Regions from separate parts of the Streptomyces sp. NPDC059002 genome, predicted to be linked through region 1. Evidence: riboswitches for the same ligand, from Rfam matches in the RefSeq annotation. Region 1 holds a riboswitch; each other region holds the start of a gene.
The links. A riboswitch is a leader RNA that binds a small molecule or an ion and turns the genes downstream of it on or off. The one in region 1 is predicted to bind cobalamin.
Positions count from the first base shown of each region.

Region 1 (4,911 bases):
GACGATGAACGTGCTCGCGTCGGGAACCGGCGGCGTGAACGGTGTCGCGCTCGCCGTCTTCATCTTCTTCTTCATCGCGGTCACGGTCATGGGCTTCCTGGCCGCCCGCTGGCGCAAGGCGGAGAACGAGCAGAGCCTGGACGAATGGGGCCTGGGCGGACGGTCGTTCGGCACCTGGGTCACCTGGTTCCTGCTCGGCGGCGACCTGTACACGGCGTACACCTTCGTGGCCGTCCCCGCGGCGATCTACGCGGCGGGCGCGGCGGGCTTCTTCGCCGTTCCGTACACGATCCTCGTCTACCCGCTGATCTTCACCTTCCTGCCGCGCCTGTGGTCGGTCTCGCACAAGCACGGGTACGTGACCACGTCGGACTTCGTCCGCGGCCGGTTCGGCTCCAAGGGGCTCTCGCTGGCCGTCGCGGTCACCGGCATCCTCGCCACGATGCCGTACATCGCGCTCCAACTCGTCGGCATCCAGGCCGTTCTCGACGTGATGGGCGTCGGCGGCGGTCCGGACACGAACTGGTTCATCAAGGACCTGCCGCTGCTGATCGCGTTCGCGGTGCTCGCCGCGTACACGTACTCCTCGGGCCTGCGCGCCCCCGCCCTGATCGCATTCGTGAAGGACGGCCTGATCTACCTCGTCATCGTCGTCGCCATCATCTACATCCCGATCAAGCTGGGCGGCTTCGACGACATCTTCGCCAAGGCCGGTGACGCCTTCGCGCAGACCAACCCGGCGACCGGCAAACCGCGGGGCGCGCTCGCGCCGCCCGAGGCGGGACAGTGGACGTACGCGACGCTGGCGCTCGGCTCGGCTCTCGCGCTGTTCATGTATCCGCACTCGATCACCGCGACGCTCTCGTCCAAGAGCCGCAACGTGATCCGCCGCAACACCACGATCCTGCCGCTGTATTCGCTGATGCTCGGCCTGCTCGCGCTGCTCGGCTTCATGGCGATCGCGGCCGGGATCAAGGTCGACAACGGCCAGTTGGCGATCCCGCAGCTCTTCGAGGAGATGTTCCCCGACTGGTTCACCGGCGTCGCCTTCGCCGCGATCGGCATCGGCGCGCTCGTGCCCGCCGCCATCATGTCCATCGCGGCCGCGAATCTCTTCACCCGGAACATCTACAAGGACTTCCTCAAGCCCGACGCGACGCCCGAGCAGGAGACCAAGGTCTCCAAGCTGGTCTCGCTCCTGGTGAAGGTGGGCGCGCTGGTCTTCGTCCTCGGCATGGACAAGACCGTCGCGATCAACTTCCAGCTGCTCGGCGGCATCTGGATCCTGCAGACGATGCCCGCGCTCGTCGGCGGCCTGTTCACCCGCTGGTTCCACCGCTGGGCGCTGCTCGCGGGCTGGGCGGTCGGCATGGTCTACGGCACGCTCGCGGCGTACGGTGTCGCGTCGCCGACGCAGAAGCACTTCGGCGGCTCGTCCGACACCATCCCCGGCATCGGCGAGATCGGCTACATCGGCCTCACCGCGTTCGTCCTGAACGTGGTCGTGACCGTCGTCCTCACCTTCGTCCTGAAGGCGCTGAACGCCCCCGACGGCATCGACGAGACGTCCCCGGAGGACTACACGGCGGACGCGGGCGACCCCGGCGTCGTCCAGGAACTGCCGAAGGCGACGGCGGGCGCGGGACATTGAGCCGCTGATCCGCCCGCTCCACACCTGACGATGGGCCGCCGGAAAACCGGCGGCCCATTGCCGTATCCGCGTTCCGGAAAACCGGCGGCCCACCGCGTACCCCTGTTGCACACTTCGCCGCATGGACATCATCATCAGACGCGCGCACCCCACCGAGTACGAGACACTGGGCGACCTCACTGCGCAGGCTTATCTCGACGACGGACATCTGACCTTCGGGAGCTCGGACACCTACCTCACGGTGCTGCGCGACGTGGCCGCGCGCGACGCCCGCGCCGAGGTCCTGGTCGCCGTGGCCGACGAGGAGTTGCTCGGCTGCGTGACCTTCGTCCCGTCCGGCGGGCCGATGGCCGACATCGCGCGGGACGGCCAGGCGGAGATCCGGATGCTGGCCGTCTCCTCCGCTGCGCGCGGCAGGGGCGCGGGTGAGACGCTGGTGCGGGAGTGCCTCCAGCGGTCCAGGGACGCGGGCCGCTCCGGGCTCGTCCTGTCCACGCAGCCCTCGATGCGCGCCGCCCACCGGCTCTACGAACGCCTCGGCTTCGTACGGACCCCCGAGCGGGACTGGAAGCCGATCGCGGACCTGACGCTGCTCACCTACGAGTTGACGTTCTAGGGCATCCGACGCACGGCACCCCTTCGGCGCCGACACAAGATGTGGGCCTGCTTCAGAAACGCGGCACAAGATGTATGCTCGTGCTCGCTGTCGCCGCAGGGGAATCCGGTGCAAGTCCGGAACTGTCCCGCAACGGTGTATGTGTACGTCTTTGTCGTACCCGCGAGTCCGAGGACCTGCCGGCAGCGCACCCGAGCCGTCCGGCCCGGGTGCCGACCGTCCGGGCCTCGTGGAGTGGGCCGGTGGACGCGGTGCGCCGCCCTGCCCGGGTGCGCCCGTGCGTCGCCCTTCCCTCCCCCAGGCCCAGAGCCGAGCGAGGGAGAGCTCCACGTGACCATCGCGCCTGCCGAACCTGCGTCAGCGACGACCACGCCGACCGCCGAGGGTACCGACGGGCCAGGGACCGCGCTGCTGCGCACCCTGACCGACCTCACCGCCGACCTCCCCGACGCCGACCCGGGCCGGGTCGCCGGCGCCGCGCTGCGCGGCCGGTCCGCCAAGGCCGACGAGGCCGAGCTGCGGGAGCTTGCGACGGAGGCGGCCGCGGGGCTCATCTCCGAGGACCCCGCGTACTCCAAGCTCGCCGCCAGGCTCCTGTCGATCGGCATCCGCGAGGAAGCCGCCACGCAGGGCGTGCGCTCCTTCACCGACTCCATCGCGGTCGGCCACCGCGAGGGCCTGATCGCCGACCGCACGGCGGACTTCGTCACCGAGCACGCGGCCCGCCTGAACACGCTGGTGGACACCGCGCTCGCGGACGGCGCCGACTTCCGCTTCGGCTACTTCGGCCTGCGCACCCTGCACAGCCGCTACCTCCTGCGCCACCCGATCACCCGGCAGGTCATCGAGACCCCGCAGCACTTCATGCTGCGTGTCGCGGCCGGTCTCGCGGAGGACGGGAGCGCCCGCGCGCTCGACGAAGTCGCCGCCCTGTACGGCCTGATGAGCCGCCTGGACTACCTCCCGTCCTCGCCGACGCTCTTCAACTCCGGCACCCGCCACCCGCAGATGTCCTCCTGCTACCTCCTCGACTCCCCGCTGGACGAGCTCGACTCGATCTACGACCGCTACCACCAGGTCGCGCGGCTCTCCAAGCACGCGGGCGGCATCGGCCTCTCGTACTCCCGCATCCGCTCCCGCGGTTCGCTGATCCGCGGCACGAACGGGCACTCCAACGGCATCGTGCCGTTCCTGAAGACCCTGGACGCCTCGGTCGCCGCCGTGAACCAGGGCGGGCGCCGCAAGGGCGCGGCCGCGGTCTACCTGGAGACCTGGCACTCCGACATCGAGGAGTTCCTGGAGCTGCGCGACAACACCGGTGAGGACGCGCGCCGCACGCACAACCTCAACCTCGCGCACTGGATCCCGGACGAGTTCATGCGCCGGGTCGCCGCCGACCAGGACTGGTCGCTGTTCTCACCGGCCGACGTGCCCGGGTTCGTGGACCTGTGGGGCGAGGAGTTCGACGCCGCCTACCGCAAGGCGGAGGCCGCCGGGCTCGCCAAGAAGACCATGCCGGCCCGCGATCTGTACGGCCGCATGATGCGCACCCTCGCGCAGACCGGCAACGGCTGGATGACCTTCAAGGACGCCGCCAACCGCACCGCCAACCAGACGGCGGAGCCCGGCCACACCGTCCACTCCTCCAACCTCTGCACGGAGATCCTGGAGGTGACGGACGACGGGGAGACGGCCGTCTGCAACCTCGGGTCGGTCAACCTCGGCGCGTTCGTCGACAACGGCGACATCGACTGGGAGCGGCTCGACGAGACCGTCCGCACCGCCGTCACCTTCCTCGACCGCGTCGTCGACATCAACTTCTACCCGACCGAGCAGGCCGGACGCTCCAACGCCAAGTGGCGCCCGGTGGGCCTCGGCGCGATGGGCCTCCAGGACGTCTTCTTCCAGCTGAAGCTGCCGTTCGACTCCCCCGAGGCCCGCGCGCTCTCCACCCGCATCGCCGAGCGCATCATGCTCGCTTCGTACGAGGCGTCCGCGGACCTCGCCGAGCGCAACGGCCCGCTGCCCGCCTGGGAGAAGACCCGCACCGCGCGCGGCGTCCTGCACCCGGACCACTACGGCGTCGAGCTGACCTGGCCGGAGCGCTGGGCGGCCCTCCGGGAGCGCATCGCCACCACCGGCATGCGCAACTCGCTCCTCCTCGCGATCGCGCCGACCGCCACCATCGCGTCCATCGCGGGCGTCTACGAGTGCATCGAGCCGCAGGTCTCCAACCTCTTCAAGCGCGAGACGCTCTCCGGCGAGTTCCTCCAGGTCAACTCCTACCTGGTGGAGGAGCTGAAGCGGCTCGGCGTGTGGGACGCGCAGACCCGTGAGGCGCTGCGCGAGTCCAACGGCTCGGTGCAGGGCTTCACCTGGGTGCCCGAGGAGGTCCGCGCGCTGTACCGCACCGCGTGGGAGATCCCGCAGCGCGGCCTGATCGACATGGCGGCCGACCGTACGCCGTTCCTCGACCAGGCGCAGTCCCTGAACCTGTTCCTGGAGACGCCGACCATCGGCAAGCTCTCCTCGATGTACGCGTACGCCTGGCAGCGGGGCCTGAAGACCACGTACTACCTGCGCTCGCGCCCGGCGACGCGCATCGCCCGCGCGGCCGGCGGCTCGAACGCCACCGCCGCCCCCG
Region 1 is NZ_JBHYJI010000003.1:215,549-220,459, reverse strand. It holds gene ACFWZ2_RS04710 (DUF3311 domain-containing protein) at 1-8, shown strand, start outside; gene mctP (monocarboxylate uptake permease MctP) at 5-1,651, shown strand; gene ACFWZ2_RS04700 (GNAT family N-acetyltransferase) at 1,773-2,267, shown strand; cobalamin riboswitch at 2,329-2,466, shown strand; gene ACFWZ2_RS04695 (ribonucleoside-diphosphate reductase subunit alpha) at 2,598-4,911, shown strand, end outside.

Region 2 (4,911 bases), on a different contig from region 1:
TGACCTCGGTCATGCTGGCCGCCTACCCCGACGTCTTCTCCGCGGGGGCGATCGTCGCGGGCCTGCCCTACAACTGCACGAAGGGCAGCACCCCCTTCCAGTGCATGAGCCCGGGAGTGGATCTGAGCCCGGGCGAGTGGGCCCAGCGGGTGCGTGACGCATACCCGTCGTACGGGGGGCCGTGGCCGCGCACCGCGATCTGGTACGGCGACAAGGACACGACGGTCGTACCGCGCAACGCGACCGAACTGCGCGATCAGTGGACGGAGTTGCACGGGCTCTCCCAGACTCCGACCCGCAGCTCCACCATCGGCCCCAACGCGACCCAGCACGACGAATACGTGGCCTCCGACGGCACGGTGGCCGTCGAGGTCAACAAGGTTCCCGGCATCAACCACGGCACTCCCGTCGACCCCGGGACCGGCCCCGAACAGTGCGGCAGCACCGGCGCCCCGTACTTCCTGGACTCGATCTGCTCCAGCCACTGGATCACGAAGTTCTTCGGACTCGGCGGCTAGCGGCACTCCTCACTCGGCGCTGACCCCGGCGAGCATCGCGACCTCTTCCCCACGGTAGTTCGCGCCGCCGCGGCGTGCCTGGCCCTGTCACCCCCAGGACCGGGGAGGTACTGGCTGGCCCGGCGCCCGGTCGGCAGCATGGCCGACGACCCCCGAGCCGACCCCCGGCACAGCAAGGAGCACCCTCATGTCGACCTATCTGCTGGTACACGGCGCCTGGCACAGCGGACAGTGCTGGGAGCGGGTGATCCCGCTCCTGGCGTCCGCCGGACACCGGGTGTTCGCGCCGTCGCTGACCGGCCACGGCGACAAGGCCCATCTGCTCGGCCCCGATGTGGGGCTCGACACGCACGTCGACGACATCGTCGGGCTGATCGTCGAGGCAGACCTCACCGAGGTGATCCTCGTGGGACACAGCTACGCGGGACTCGTCATCTCCTCCGTCGCCAACCAAGTCCCCGCTCGCATCGGCGAGTTGGTGTACCTCGACGCCATGGTCCCCGAGCACGGCGAAAGCGCGGCCGACGTCCAGCCCGCGACCCGGGCCCTGATCGACCGCGCCGTGCGCTCCGAGAGCGGCTGGCGGGTTCCGCCGCTCCCCGAAATGCCGCCGCCCGCGGGCCTGTTCGGCGTCACCGACCCGGCGGACGTCGCCTGGCTGCGCTCGATGCTTTCCGACCAGTCGGTGCGCTGCCTGCGGCAACCGGTCCGACTGGACGCCCCGGCCGTCGACGCGATCCCGCGGACGCACATCCACTGCGTGGTCGGTGTGCCGGAAGGCATCGTCCGACGGCCGGTCCCCGCGGTGCAGCCCAACGGAACCCCGTCCCAGGTGTGGGAGCTGCGGGCCGGACACGACTGCATGATCACCGCACCGGCGGACCTCGCCGGGCTGCTGCTCAAGCTCGCCTGACAAGAGTCCGACGACGCAACCGGCGCGCATGTCAGGCGGCCGACGAGCCGGAGGGGGGGCGTGCGCGGGCGTGAACGGGAGTGAGGGATGCCATCTTGGCCATGCACGCGACAGGCGGTACGTTCAGTTGGTTATCGACGACGGTACGAAACGGAAGCCGGTGAGAGCCCGGCACGGTCGCGCCACTGTGTGCAAGCGGTCCCCGGAGCGCTTGTGAGTCAGACCCGTTGCCGTCGTCCTGTGCACCACCGAGATGGGACGCGAACTCCCGAGGAGGCCCTGCCATGGCGCAGCACGTCGCCCAGCCGACCGCCACCACCCCTGTCGTACCCGCAAAGCTGCCGTTGAAGGCGATCGCCCCCTGGGCGGTCTTCTTCGGTGTGCTGATGCTCGTCCTGCTGTACTTCGTCGGCGCCGAACAGGGCGCCACCTCCGTGTTCAGCGGCGCGGAGGTCCATGAGTGGGTGCACGACGCCCGCCACCTGCTCGGCTTCCCCTGCCACTGACCAGAGGAACGCCGCGCGCACATGAACTCGACAACCGTAAGAAATCTGCTCGTTCGGGGCATGCTCGCCGGCCTGGCCGCCGGCGTGCTCGCCCTGGTCGTCGCCTACTTCCTCGGCGAGCCGAACGTCGACAGCGCCATCGGCTTCGAGGAGGCCCACGCGGGTCACTCCCACGAGGGCGAGGCCGAACTCGTCTCCCGGAGCCTGCAGTCCACGGCCGGTCTCGCCACCGGCGTCCTCGTCTACGGGGTCGCCTTCGGCGGCATCGCCGCACTCGCCTACTGCTACGCCCTGGGCCGCGTCGGGAACTTCGGCCCGCGCGCCACCGCGCTGCTGCTCTCCGGCTGCGCGCTGCTCGCGGTGTACGTCGTCCCGTTCCTCAAGTACCCGGCCAATCCGCCCGCCGTCGGCAACCCCGACACCATCGGCAAGCGGACCACCCTGTATGTGCTGATGATGGTGCTGAGCGTGCTCCTCGCGGTCGGCGCCACCATCCTGGGCAAGCGGCTCGCCCCCAGGATCGGCACCTGGTACGCCACGGTCGTCTCCCTCGCCGGATTCGCCGTGGTCATCGGGATCGCGTTCGCCATCCTGCCCGTGGTCAACGAGGTGCCGGAGCACTTCCCCGCGGCGCTGCTGTGGCGCTTCAGGCTCTCCGCGCTCGCCACGCAGATCACGCTGTGGGCCGGATTCGGCCTGCTCTTCGGCGAGTTGGCGGAACGACTGCTGCGGCCACGGCCGGTCGCGGCGCCTGGTGAGGTGGTGTCGGCCGGGCGCTGACCCGGTCCGTCGCACCTGGCTCGATCCGTCGTACGCGAGGGTCCCCGGAACCATCCGGGGGCCCTCTCGCGTTGCACAGGAACCACCACGATCAGGCGACGAATCGAGGAGCCGAGTGGCCAGACAACTGCAGCCGCGACACATCACTCTCGGCGGCCGCGACGCGGTGGCCCTGACCCCCGGTGAGTACGAGCAACTGGTCGCGAGCCGACGGCAGATAGGCGGCCAGAGCGCCCGCGTCCGCGTCCTCGCCCAGCAGGCGAAGCGGACCGAACGCCTGGTGCGGGAGCTGGAGTTGCTCATCGGCGACTGCGCGGGGGACACCTGCGGCGCCGAGCCGTCGGCGGACGCCACGTGTGTGCGCTGCGCCGTCGCCGCGGCACTGAGCCGCTACCGGGACGCTCCGGCCCACTGAGTCAACTCCCGTGGGTTCAGGGCGTGTCCAGGGCGTGACCGAGCCGCACGTTCCACCGTCCGGACCTGCCGCTGAACTCCGTGACCGTCAGCGGTGCCACATCGATCCGCCAGAGCGCGGCCGGTGGAGCGCCCGTCGCATGGACCGCCGCGGCGCGCACCACTTCCGGCTCGACGACGGCGACGATCCGTCCGTCGCCGGTCGGCGCGGTGTCGAGCCAGCGCGCGACGCGCGCGCAGAAGGCCGCCACGGACTCCCCGCCGGGCGGCGCGCAGTCCGGATCGGTCAGCCATCGGGCCACCGCCTCCGGCTCCCCGGCGCTCACCTCGTGCAGGGTCCTGCCCCGCCAGCGCCCCATGTCCATGCCGGTCAGCTCCCTGGGCGCGGTCACCGGGCCGAGCCCGAGCGCCTCCGCTGTTCCCCGGCACCGAGGGCTGTCCGAGACGACGATGGCGGAGGCGGCGGGCGCGGACAGGGATCCGGCCGCGGCGCGCGCCGCGGTCAGGCCCCGGTCGTCGAGCGGGGCGCCGTCGTCGAAACGGGCCTCGCGCAGCGACGCGTTCATGGCGGGCGAGACGAACAGGACGCGGCTGGTCACCAGGGGAATCCTTCGGGTACGTGGGGGCGGGCGCGGTCATGCGGGCGGCGGGTTCAGCGGGTGCGGGCATCGACGGGATAGGGGACGTAGGTCCGCCGGTCGGGATCGATGGCGAGCCGCCCACCGGCCGGTGGCCTGGCCCGCTGGGCGCAGTCCCGCCGCTCGCAGATGCGGCAGCCCAGGCCGATGGGGGTCGCCGCCCGTGGCTCGTCGAGGGCGACGCCCTCCGCGTAGACCAGACGGTGCGCATGACGCAGCTCGCAGCCGAGCGCCACGGCGAACTCCGCGCGCGGGGCGTGGTGACCGAAGCCGCCGCGGGTGATGGTCCGCGCCACCCAGAACGAGCGTTTCCCGTCCGGCATTTCGGCGACCTGGGTCAGGATCCGGCCCGGCGCGGAGAACGCCTCGTAGACCGTCCACAGGGGACAGGTGCCGCCGAGCCGGGAGAAGTGGAAGTCGGTCGCCGACTGCCGTTTGGAGATGTTGCCCGCACGGTCCACACGCAGGAACGAGAACGGCACGCCCCGCTGCCCGGTGCGCTGCAGGGTGCTCAGGCGGTGGCAGACGGTCTCGAAGCCGACGCCGAAGCGCGCGGACAGCAACTCGATGTCGTAGCCGACCTGTTCGGCCGTCGAGTGGAAGGACGTGTACGGCATGAGGAGGGCACCGGCGAAGTAGTTCGCGAGCCCGATGCGGGCCAGCGCCGCCGATGCCGGTGACGTCAACTCGGGCGCTGCGGTGGCGAGTCGGTCGAGCAGCGTGCCGTGTTCGAGCAGGCAGAGCTGGGTGGCGAGCTGGAAGGCGCGCTGTCCTTCGCTGAGCCAGGGGGAGAGGAACAGCAGTCCCGCGTCGGGGTCGAAGCGCCGGGCGTCGCCGGAGCCGCCGGGCGCGGCCTGCACGACGCGGATGCCGTGCCGGTCGGTGAGCCGCGCGCCCAACGGCCCGGAGGCACGGCCTGGTTGGAGCTCCAGCGCCTCGGCGAGCCGCTCGGCCTCGGTGTCCAGCGGCTCGAAGTGGTTGTGATGGGCGTAGAAGAAGTCCCGTACCTCGTCGTGCGGTTCACCCGGCGGCAGCAGGGCGGTGCCGCCCGGGTGCGGGGCGGCGAGCGCGGCCGCCTGCTCGGCGGCGTCGCGGTAGCGGCGGTGCAGGGCCACCAGCGCGCGGGCGACCCCGGGGTGATC
Region 2 is NZ_JBHYJI010000034.1:89,430-94,340, forward strand. It holds partial or broken gene ACFWZ2_RS27335 (alpha/beta hydrolase family esterase) at 1-515, shown strand, start outside; gene ACFWZ2_RS27340 (alpha/beta fold hydrolase) at 706-1,431, shown strand; cobalamin riboswitch at 1,530-1,681, shown strand; gene ACFWZ2_RS27345 (CbtB-domain containing protein) at 1,716-1,937, shown strand; gene ACFWZ2_RS27350 (CbtA family protein) at 1,959-2,717, shown strand; gene ACFWZ2_RS27355 (hypothetical protein) at 2,833-3,132, shown strand; gene ACFWZ2_RS27360 (histidine phosphatase family protein) at 3,149-3,730, opposite strand; gene ACFWZ2_RS27365 (short-chain fatty acyl-CoA regulator family protein) at 3,784-4,911, opposite strand, start outside.
Region 2: it holds a riboswitch for cobalamin, as region 1 does, so the genes downstream of both, ACFWZ2_RS27345 (CbtB-domain containing protein) here and ACFWZ2_RS04695 (ribonucleoside-diphosphate reductase subunit alpha) in region 1, are expected to answer to the same signal.

Region 3 (4,911 bases), on a different contig from region 1:
TTGAGGTCGTGCAGCGCGACGACGCTGGTCACGGGGAGCTCGGCCACCAGCGAGAGCAGCTCCAACTGGTGCTGGATGTCCAGGTGGTTGGTGGGTTCGTCCAGGAGCAGCTCGCGGGGTTCCTGGGCGAGGGCGCGGGCGATCTGGACGCGCTGGCGTTCGCCGCCGGACAGGGTGTGCCAGGACTGCGTCGCGCGGGCGGCGAGGCCGGTGCGCTCCAGGGCCTCCCGGACCGCGCGCTCGTCGTCCGGCGTGGGCGCCGACCAGGCGCGGCGGTGCGGGATGCGGCCCAGGCGCACGACGTCCCCCACCGTCAGCTCGACCTGGGTGGAGGCATGCTGCCCGACGACGGCGATCCGGCGCGCGACGGTGCGGCGGCCGGTGTCGGCCAGCGGGCGGCCGTCCAGGGTGACCACTCCGGAGGCCGGGGCGAGGACGCCCGCGAGGATGCGCAGGAGCGTGGACTTGCCGGAGCCGTTCGGGCCGAGGAGGCCCACGGTGGCGCCCGCGGGCGGGGCGAGGCTGACGCCGTCGACGACGAGGCGGCCGCCCGCCTCGCGGCTGACGCGGTCGGCGCGCAGGCCGTGGGTGTTCGGTGCGCCGGCTGCGTACGTCATGTCGCCCGCCTCGTCCGGTAGAGCACGGCGACGAACGCCGGTACGCCGATCAGGGACGTCACCACGCCCACCGGGACCTCCTGCGGGTCGAGGACGGTGCGGGCCAGGGTGTCCACCCAGACGAGGAAGACCGCGCCCGCGAGCGCCGTGACGGGCAGCAGTCGGGCGTGGCCCGAGCCGACGAAGGCGCGGGCCGCGTGCGGCAGGACCAGGCCGACGAAGCCGATGGCGCCCGCCGAGCTGACCAGGGCGGCGGTCAGCAGGGCCGTGGTGCAGAGCAGGATCAGTCGGGTGCGGGCGACGCGGACGCCGAGGGTCGCCGCCGCCTCCTGGCCGAACGCGAAGGCGTCGAGGGTGCGGGCGTGGGACAGGCAGACGAGCAGGGCGCAGGCCAGGACGGCGGCGCACAGCCACACATCGGTCCAGCCCACCCCGCTGAGCGAGCCGAGCAGCCAGAACAGCACCCCGCGGGTGGTCTCCGCGTCGCCCGCCGTGAGGATGACGAAGGACGTGAGGGCGGAGAAGAGCTGCATCGCGGCGACGCCGGACAGGACCACGCGGTCCGTGCTGCCGCCCAGCGTGTGGCTCAGGAGCAGCACGAGGGCGAACGAGCAGAGCGCGCCCACGAAGGCGCCCGCCGACACGGACACCGCTCCCCCGCCCACGCCGAGGACGACGACCGCGACCGCGCCCGTGGACGCCCCGGAGGAGACCCCGAGCACGAAGGGGTCGGCGAGGGGGTTGCGGAGCAGGGACTGCATGACCGCGCCGCACACCGCGAGTCCCGCGCCGCAGACCGCGGCGAGCAGGGTGCGCGGCATCCGCAGGTTCCAGACGATGCCGTCCCTGATCGGGGTGAGCCGCGCCTCGCCCCAGCCGAGGTGCGCGGCGAGCGCCGACCACACGTCGGGCACGGAGATGTCCGCGGGCCCGATGGTGACGGCGACGGCCACGGAGAGGACGAGCGCGACGGTCCCCGCGAGGCACAGCAGCCCCTGCCGCGCGGTGGCGGCCGCGGTCGCCCTGCTCACCTGGCGAGCCCGAACTTCCGCAGCCCCGCGGCCACTTGCTCGATGCCGTCGACGGTGCGGATCGTGGGGTTCATGGCCTGGCCGCTGAGGAGTACGTAGCGCTTCTTCCGCACGGCGGTCAGGTTCTTGGTCACCGGGTTGGTCTCCAGGAACTTGATCTTCGCGGCGGCGCTCTCGGCGGACTGCGACTTGCGGGTGAGGTCGCCGATGACGAGGACGTCGGGGTCGCGGTCGGCGACGGTCTCCCAGTTGATCTGGGGCCATTCCTCGCGGGTGTCGTCGAAGACGTTCTGCGCGCCGAGCTCGCGGGTGATGATGCCGGGGGCGCCGCAACAGCCCGCCATGTAGGGGGCGTCGGAGTTGGCGAACCAGTAGAGGAGCGTGGCGTCGGAGGCGTCGATGTCCTTGGTGGCCTTGGCGACGCGGGCCTTCATGCCGGCGATCAGCTTCTCGCCGCGCTGCTCGACGCCGAACACCTTGGCCAGGTCGCGCACTTCGCCGTAGACGGTGTCCATGGTGAGGGTCTTGACGCGCTTGCCGTCGCCGCCGCCGTCGTTGTCCTTGCCCGCGCAGTCGGTGGGCGAGACATAGACGGGCACGCCGAGTTCGGTGAACTTCGTGCGGTCGGCGACGCCGCCCTTGCCGACCGTGTAGAGGAAGGAGGCGCTGACGAAGTCCGGTTCCTCGGCGAGGACCTTCTCCAGGGACGGGTAGCGATCGGAGAGCCGCTCCACCTTCGCGTTGTCCTTCGCGAGGTTCTTCAGAACGGGGTCGGTCCAGGTGCCGGTGCCCGCCATGCGGTCGGCGAGGCCGAGGGAGAGCAGGATCTCCGTGGAGCCCTGGTCGAGGGAGACCGCACGCCGCGGTGGGGCCTTGACCTCGGCCTTCTTGCCGCAGGACGCGACCGTGACCGGATAGCCGTCGGCGCTCTTGCCCGCGGGCCGCTGTGCGGAGCCGTCGCCGCACGCGGTGAGCGCGAGCGCCGCGGCGCAGAGCAGGGCGGCCTTACGTATACGGTCTTTCGAGGACACGCGATCCCTTGAGTCTCACGGCTCATACGCGGAGCCTGGCCTGCGTCACGCCCTCCGGCCGCCCGGTGTGCGGGCGGAGGCGCCAGCAGGTCTTCGGACTCGGGGATCGGCCGGGCGGGGCGCCTTCCCAGGCGTCGTCGGACGCCCAGTGGCCGTGGCCCCGCCCGTCCCCCTCACCGCTGCGCGTCAGTTCCGGATTCTCACCGGATTCCCTGGCCCAGGTGTGGGTTTGACTGGCTTGCGCAAGTTATCACGCGTGGTCAGGGGGCCGGTTCCGGCCTCGGCTCGCCGCGGTAGGTGCCGAAGGACCAGCGGTTTCCCTCCGGGTCGAGGATCGCGAACTCACGGCTGCCGTACGGCTTGTCCTCGATCTCGGCGGTGATCCGCACGCCCGCCGCGACGAGGCGTGCATAGAGCGCGTCGACCTGGTCGGTGACGACATAGGCGCCGGACGTGCCCGGCGTTCCGCAGGTGCCTTCGGGCGCGGCCGGATCGTACGAGCCGAGCATGATGCCGCCGCCCTCGGGCCAGTCGAGCTGGGCGTGGGCGACGCGGCCGCCGTCCTCGTGGACGGCGGTGCGCAGGAAGCCGACGGTGCCGACGAGGAAGTCGATCAGGGCGGGGGCGTCCTGGGCCTGGAGGCCCGGCCAGATGGCCGGGGCGGGGGTGCCGGGCCGCTGTTCCGCCGGGGTCTTCGGTGTGGTGTTCATGTGTCCCAGTCTTCGCCCGCGCCATGCGCCCCGGCTTGGATATTCCGGCACTCTTCGGCCAGCCAGCGGGTGGGGCTCACTCCCGTGTACTGCCGGAAGTCGCGGACGAGATGGGAGTGGTCGTAGTAGCCGGAGTCCGCCGCGACCCGGGCGATGTCGGGCCCCGTGCCCGCCGTGACGGAGCGGACCACCGCGGCCTTGGCGTGCTCGAAGCGCATCAGGCGCGCGGCCTGCTTGGGGCTCAGTCCGGTCTCGGCGCGGAACAGCGCGGTCAGCCGTCGCTCGCTGAGCGCGACGTGCCGGGACAGGCCGCCCACGGTGCCCGCGCCCCGGTGCCGGCCCAGCCAGGCCCAGGCCTCGGCGACCTCGGGACGTACGGAACCCGCGGCCCGCTCGTCGGCCGCGCGCCGCCTCAGATACGCGGACAGGAGGGCGAAGCGGTCCTCCCAGCGGTCGAGGGCGCACAGCCGCTCGCGGACCTCGGCGGCGCGGGCGCCGAGGACGTCCGTGCCCGCGGTGACGAGCTGCCCGGTCAGTGCGGCGGCGGGCAGTCCGAGGAGGGTGCGGGCGGCGAGGGGGTGCACGGCGAGCTGGATGCCGGCCTCGTGCTCGGGACTGACGAGGTACGCCGGGCTCTGGTGCAGGCCGCCCACGACGATGTCGGTGCGCACCGCGTCCGCACCGGTCGCCTGGCCGGGCGTGACGCCGCTCGCGATGTCCCCGTCGAGGGAGAAGACCAGCGTCAGATACGGCGACGGCAGGCCCTTGTGCAGGGTGGGCCGCTGCCCGGCGGTGCGGTAGCCGACCGCGGACACGACCATGCCGTCGAGCCGGGGAACGGCCCGGACGAACTCCTGGGAGCCCATGCGTCCCAGTATGCGCGGCCGGGGCGGCTCGGGTTCGGCTACCCGTATTCACCGGCCCCATGCCCCGCGTTCACGGTGACTTCGATCATGGGAAATGGCGGCGCGGCCCCATAGCATTGCGCGCCGCTCCGGACGGGGCCGCACATCGCTCTCAGGGAACGGCAGGGACGTAGAGACATGGCAGTACGGGCAAAGAACAAGCTGGCCGTCATCGGCGCCACGGGGGCGCTCGCCGCCGCCGTCCTCGCGGGCAGCGCGCTCTGGCCGACCGCCGAGGCGAACGCGGCGGGCTCCTCCGCGAAGACCGCCGCGGGCGAGCTCTCGCACTGGCCGAAGCCCGTCGCGAAGCAGCTCGGCAAGGTCATCGCGAAGAACGACCACAAGGGCGCGTACGCCGTCTTCGACGCGGACAACACGACGTACCGCAACGACCTGGAGGAGTCGCTGCTGCCCTTCCTGGAGATGAAGGGCGTCCTGACCCGCAAGACGATGGACCCGTCCCTGAAGACCATCCCCTTCAAGGACACGGCCACGCACAAGGAGAGCCTCTACAGCTACTACAACCGGCTGTGCGAGGTCGACGACCAGGTCTGCTACCCGTGGGCCGCGCAGATCTTCTCCGGCTTCACGCTGAAGGAGCTCAAGGGGTACGTCGA
Region 3 is NZ_JBHYJI010000032.1:66,829-71,739, forward strand. It holds gene ACFWZ2_RS26320 (ABC transporter ATP-binding protein) at 1-617, opposite strand, end outside; gene ACFWZ2_RS26325 (FecCD family ABC transporter permease) at 614-1,648, opposite strand; gene ACFWZ2_RS26330 (ABC transporter substrate-binding protein) at 1,645-2,679, opposite strand; cobalamin riboswitch at 2,746-2,932, opposite strand; gene ACFWZ2_RS26335 (VOC family protein) at 2,940-3,389, opposite strand; gene ACFWZ2_RS26340 (helix-turn-helix domain-containing protein) at 3,386-4,255, opposite strand; gene ACFWZ2_RS26345 (haloacid dehalogenase-like hydrolase) at 4,433-4,911, shown strand, end outside.
Region 3: it holds a riboswitch for cobalamin, as region 1 does, so the genes downstream of both, ACFWZ2_RS26330 (ABC transporter substrate-binding protein) here and ACFWZ2_RS04695 (ribonucleoside-diphosphate reductase subunit alpha) in region 1, are expected to answer to the same signal.

Region 4 (4,911 bases), on a different contig from region 1:
GCGCTTGTGCATGTGCTGGTAGGAGCCGTAGAAGAGCGGGTCGCCCTCGGCGAGCACGGCGACGGTGCGGCCCGCGTCGAGGTGGACGGCGAGCCGGGCCGCGGCCTCCTCGTAGAAGTCGTCGAGTGCGCCGCGGTAGCCGCCGGGGTGGTCGGTGCCCTCCGTGGTGACGGGGTAGACCAGCGGCTCCTCGATGTGGTCGGCGCGGATGTGCGCGGCCGCGATCGAGCGGGCGATGGAGCGGCCGTGCCGTGCCGAGTGGTACGCGACCACGTCGGCGGCGGCGATGACCTCCACGGCGCGCACGGTCATCAGCGACGGGTCGCCGGGCCCGAGCCCGACCCCGTACAGCCGTCCCTGCGGGCTCTGTCCGGTGTTCACGGCGTTCACTCCGCCTCGCTCGCGATGGCGTTGATCGCGGCCGCGGCCATCGCGCTGCCGCCGCGACGTCCCCGTACGACCAGGTACTCCAGGCCCGAGGTGTGCGCGGCGAGCGCGTCCTTGGACTCGGCGGCGCCGACGAAGCCGACGGGGATGCCGAGCACGGCGGCCGGGCGGGGGGCGCCCTCCTCGATCATCTCCAGGAGGCGGAAGAGCGCGGTGGGCGCGTTGCCGATGGCGACGACGGAGCCTTCGAGGCGGTCGCGCCACAGTTCGAGGGCGGCGGCGCTGCGCGTGGTGCCCATGCGCCGGGCGAGGTCCGGCACGGACGGGTCCGCGAGGGTGCAGATCACGTCGTTGTCCGCGGGCAGCCGCTTGCGCGTGACGCCGCTCGCGACCATGTTCGCGTCGCAGAGGACCGGCGCCCCGTCGCGCAGCGCCTTGCGGGCGTCGGCCACCACCTGAGGGCTGAAGGCGAGGTCGCGCACGAGGTCGACCATCCCGCAGGCGTGGATCATCCGCACCGCGACCTGGCTGACGTCGGCGGGCAGGCCCGCGAGGTCCGCCTCCGCGCGGATGGTGGCAAAGGACTCGCGGTAGATCGCCGCGCCGTCCTTCTCGTAGTCGAACACTGTGCTCTCGCTCATCTCGTGGCCGTTGGTTTCGTGGTGGTACGTGCCGTGGTGACCGTCTCGGTCAGGGTGCCGCCCGTCACGGGCACCCACTCCTCGCCGACGATGCGCACATTCACCTCGTACTGCCCGTCGCCGGTGGCGAGGACGTCGACCCAGTCGCCGTGCGGGTGCCCGCAGCGCCGTTCGCAGCCGGACCAGTGGACGGGGAGGCCGCCGAGGCCGGGCACGGCGTCGGCGCGTACGTCGGAGAGGGACTTGGCGCAGCCGGGGCGGCCGGTGCAGGCGCCGACGCCCAGCCAGGGCGAGTCGGGGGATGTGAGGTATCCGGCGCCGGTCAGCGCGGCGAGGCGCTCGCGGGCCGCCGTCTCGTCGGCGAAGCCGGGCAGGACGAAGCCGCGCCAGGGGGTGACGCGCAGTTCGTCGGCGGGCAGCGGGAGGAGGGAGCGCCACTGGGCGGCGGTGACGCGGCCGAGCGGGGCGTTGACGGCGAGGGCGCGGCCGATGACTCCGGGGGCCGGCGGGGCGCTGCGGGAGACGGCCCACGGCTCGGCGCGGACGGCCTCGATGCCTGCCTTCTCCAGCGCTCCTGCGAGGTCCACGGGCTGTTCGCGGGGCAGTTCCCACACCCGCCAGGCGCCGTTGCCCGCGGCGGTCGCGGCGGCGAGGAAGGCGCCCGCGGCGGTGAGTGCGGCGCGCGGCGCGTCCGCGGCGGGCACCCGGAAGGCGCGGCCCCCGAGGCGAACGACCGCGGTGCCGCCCGATTCTGCGATCAAGGTCACATCGCCGCCGAGCCCGACGACGTCTCCGCGCCCGTCGTCGACGGCGAACAGGAAGCGGCCCGAGAGGTCCGGCGTCCACTCCTCGGCGCACAGGAGTCCGTCCAGCTCACGGGCCCACAACTGCACGTCGGCGTGGCCGAGTCGGTCGGTTCCCGCCGCCGGTGACGCCACCACGTTCCGTACGCGTTCGTGCCGTTCGGAGGGGAGCAGACCGGCGTCCGCGAGCAGGGCGGAGAGTTCGCCTCCGCAGGTGTCGCCGAGGCCGCGCAGCTCGATGTTGCCGCGCGAGGTGATGCTGAGGTTCCCGTCCGCGAGACGCTCCGCCGCGGTGGCCAGGGCGTCGGCCTGACGGGACGTCAGGAGGCCGCCGGGCAGGCGGAGTCGGGCGAGGAGGCCGTCGTCGGCGCGGTGCAGGCGGAGGGCTCCGGGGCAGGCGTCGCCCCGGTCACGTATGGGAGATTCGCCCTGGTTTGGGGATGTTGCTCGGGTGGGCGGCATGGCGGCGAGCATACCCACGCGGATCCGGCCGGTCGCCTCCCGATACGGCCGTCCTGGCAGGTGGCCGCCCCGCCGACCGCGGGCAGGACTTACTATGCAGGCGGCGGACCGCCAGGTCCGTCGACGCCAGCGACGGCGTGGGTCCACCAGGACCCGAGGGAGGAAGCCCGGTGTGAATCCGGCGCGGTCCCGCCACTGTGAGCCCCACCCGTGTGGGGCGAGTCAGGAACTCCCGCCGTCCATACGACCACCCGGGGCGCGGACACCCCGAGGAAGGCCTGCGCCCGCATGCTTCTGCTGCTGTCGACCTCCGACACCGACCTGCTCAGCGCCCGTGCTGCCGGGGGTCCCGTCGACTTCCGGTTCGCCAACCCCTCCCGCCTCGACCTGGCCGAACTCCCCGCGCTGCTCGACGGCGCCGAGCTCGTCGTCGTACGCCTCCTCGGCGGCGTCCGCGCCTGGCAGGACGGCCTCGACCAGCTCACCGCGAGCGGCCTGCCCGTCGTGGTGCTCACCGGTGAACAGGCCCCCGACGCCCAGCTGATGGCCTCCTCCACCGTGCCGGTCGGCATCGCCGCCGAGGCGCACGCCTACCTCGCGCACGGCGGCCCCGCCAACCTGGAGCAGCTGGCCCGCTTCCTCTCCGACACCGTGCTGCTCACCGGCCACGGCTTCGAGCCGCCCGCTGCCGCCCCGTCCTGGGGCCCCCTCGAACGCGCCGCCCGCGCCGACGGCGCCGACGGCACTGACAGCCCGACCGTGGCGGTGCTCTACTACCGCGCCCACCACATGAGCGGCAACACCGCGTTCGTGGACGCCCTGTGCGGCGCGATCGAGGACGCGGGCGGGCGCCCGCTGCCGCTGTACGTGGCCTCGCTGCGCGCCCCCGAGCCCGAGCTGATCGACGAACTGCGGGCCGCCGACGCCATCGTGACCACGGTCCTCGCCGCCGGTGGCACCAAGCCCGCCGAGGCGTCGGCGGGCGGTGACGACGAGTCCTGGGACGCGGGCGCGCTGACCGCGCTCGACGTGCCGATCCTGCAGGCCCTGTGCCTGACCGGGTCGCGCACCGCCTGGGAGGAGAACGACGAGGGCGTCTCGCCGCTCGACGCCGCGAGCCAGATCGCCGTGCCGGAGTTCGACGGCCGCCTCATCACGGTCCCCTTCTCCTTCAAGGAGATCGACGAGGACGGGCTTCCCGCGTACGTCGCCGACGCCGAGCGCGCGGCGCGGGTCGCCGGAATCGCCGTACGCCACGCGCGCCTCAAGCACATCCCGGCCGCCGACAAGCGCCTCGCGCTCGTGCTCTCCGCCTACCCGACCAAGCACTCCCGCATCGGCAACGCGGTGGGCCTCGACACCCCCGCGTCCGCGGTGGCGCTCCTTCGCAGGCTCATCGGCGAGGGCTACGACTTCGGTCCTTCGGAGGAGATCCCCGGCCTGGTCTCCGGCGACGGCGACGAGCTGATCCGCGCTCTGATCGACGCGGGCGGCCACGACCAGGAGTGGCTCACCGAGGAGCAGCTCGCCGCCAACCCGGTGCGCATCCCGGCCGCCGACTACAAGCGCTGGTACGCGACGCTCCCCGAGGAGCTGCGCTCGGGCGTGGAGGAGCACTGGGGCCCGCCGCCCGGCGAGATGTTCCTGGACCGCTCCCGGGTCGGCCAGGGCGGCGACCCCGAGGGCGACATCGTGCTCGCCGCGCTGCGCCGCGGGAACCTGCTGATCCTCATCCAGCCGCCGCGCGGCTTCGGCGAGAACCCGATCGCGATCTACCACGACCCCGATCTGCCGCCCTCGCACCACTACTTGGCCGCCTACCGCTGGATCGCGGCCTCCGCGGCGGACGGCGGCTTCGGCGCCGACGCGATGATCCACCTCGGCAAGCACGGCAACCTGGAGTGGCTGCCGGGCAAGAACGCGGGCCTCTCCGCGGCCTGCGGCCCCGACGCCGCACTCGGTGACCTTCCCCTCATCTACCCCTTCCTGGTCAACGACCCGGGCGAGGGCACGCAGGCCAAGCGCCGCGTGCACGCCACGCTCATCGACCACCTGGTGCCGCCGATGGCGCGCGCCGACTCCTACGGCGACATCGCGCGCCTGGAGCAACTCCTCGACGAGTACGCCCAGATCAGCTCCATGGACCCGGCGAAGCTGCCCGCGATCCGCGCACAGATCTGGACGCTCATCCAGGCCGCCAAGCTCGACCACGACCTGGGTCTTGAGGACCGTCCCGACGACGACGGCTTCGACGACTTCCTGCTGCACGTCGACGGCTGGCTCTGCGAGATCAAGGACATGCAGATCCGCGACGGCCTGCACGTCCTCGGCACCGCCCCGGCCGGCGCCGACCGCGTGAACCTCGTCCTCGCGATCCTGCGCGCCCGCCAGATCTGGGGCGGCACGTCCGCCCTGCCCGGCCTGCGCGAGGCCCTCGGCCTCGACGAGTCGGCGGCGACGCGCGTCAGCGCGGACGAGGCCGAGGAGAAGGCCCGCGCCCTGGTCCAGGCGATGGACGACGCGGACTGGGATCCGACCGCCGCAGTCCAGGTCGCCGCTGCTGTGGGCAATCGTCCCGCAGGGCGGGACGGGTGGGCACAGCCCACGGTGCAGGGTGC
Region 4 is NZ_JBHYJI010000016.1:110,008-114,918, reverse strand. It holds gene ACFWZ2_RS17315 (precorrin-2 C(20)-methyltransferase) at 1-381, opposite strand, end outside; gene ACFWZ2_RS17310 (precorrin-8X methylmutase) at 387-1,028, opposite strand; gene ACFWZ2_RS17305 (cobalamin biosynthesis protein CobG) at 1,025-2,305, opposite strand; cobalamin riboswitch at 2,412-2,546, shown strand; gene cobN (cobaltochelatase subunit CobN) at 2,582-4,911, shown strand, end outside.
Region 4: it holds a riboswitch for cobalamin, as region 1 does, so the genes downstream of both, cobN (cobaltochelatase subunit CobN) here and ACFWZ2_RS04695 (ribonucleoside-diphosphate reductase subunit alpha) in region 1, are expected to answer to the same signal.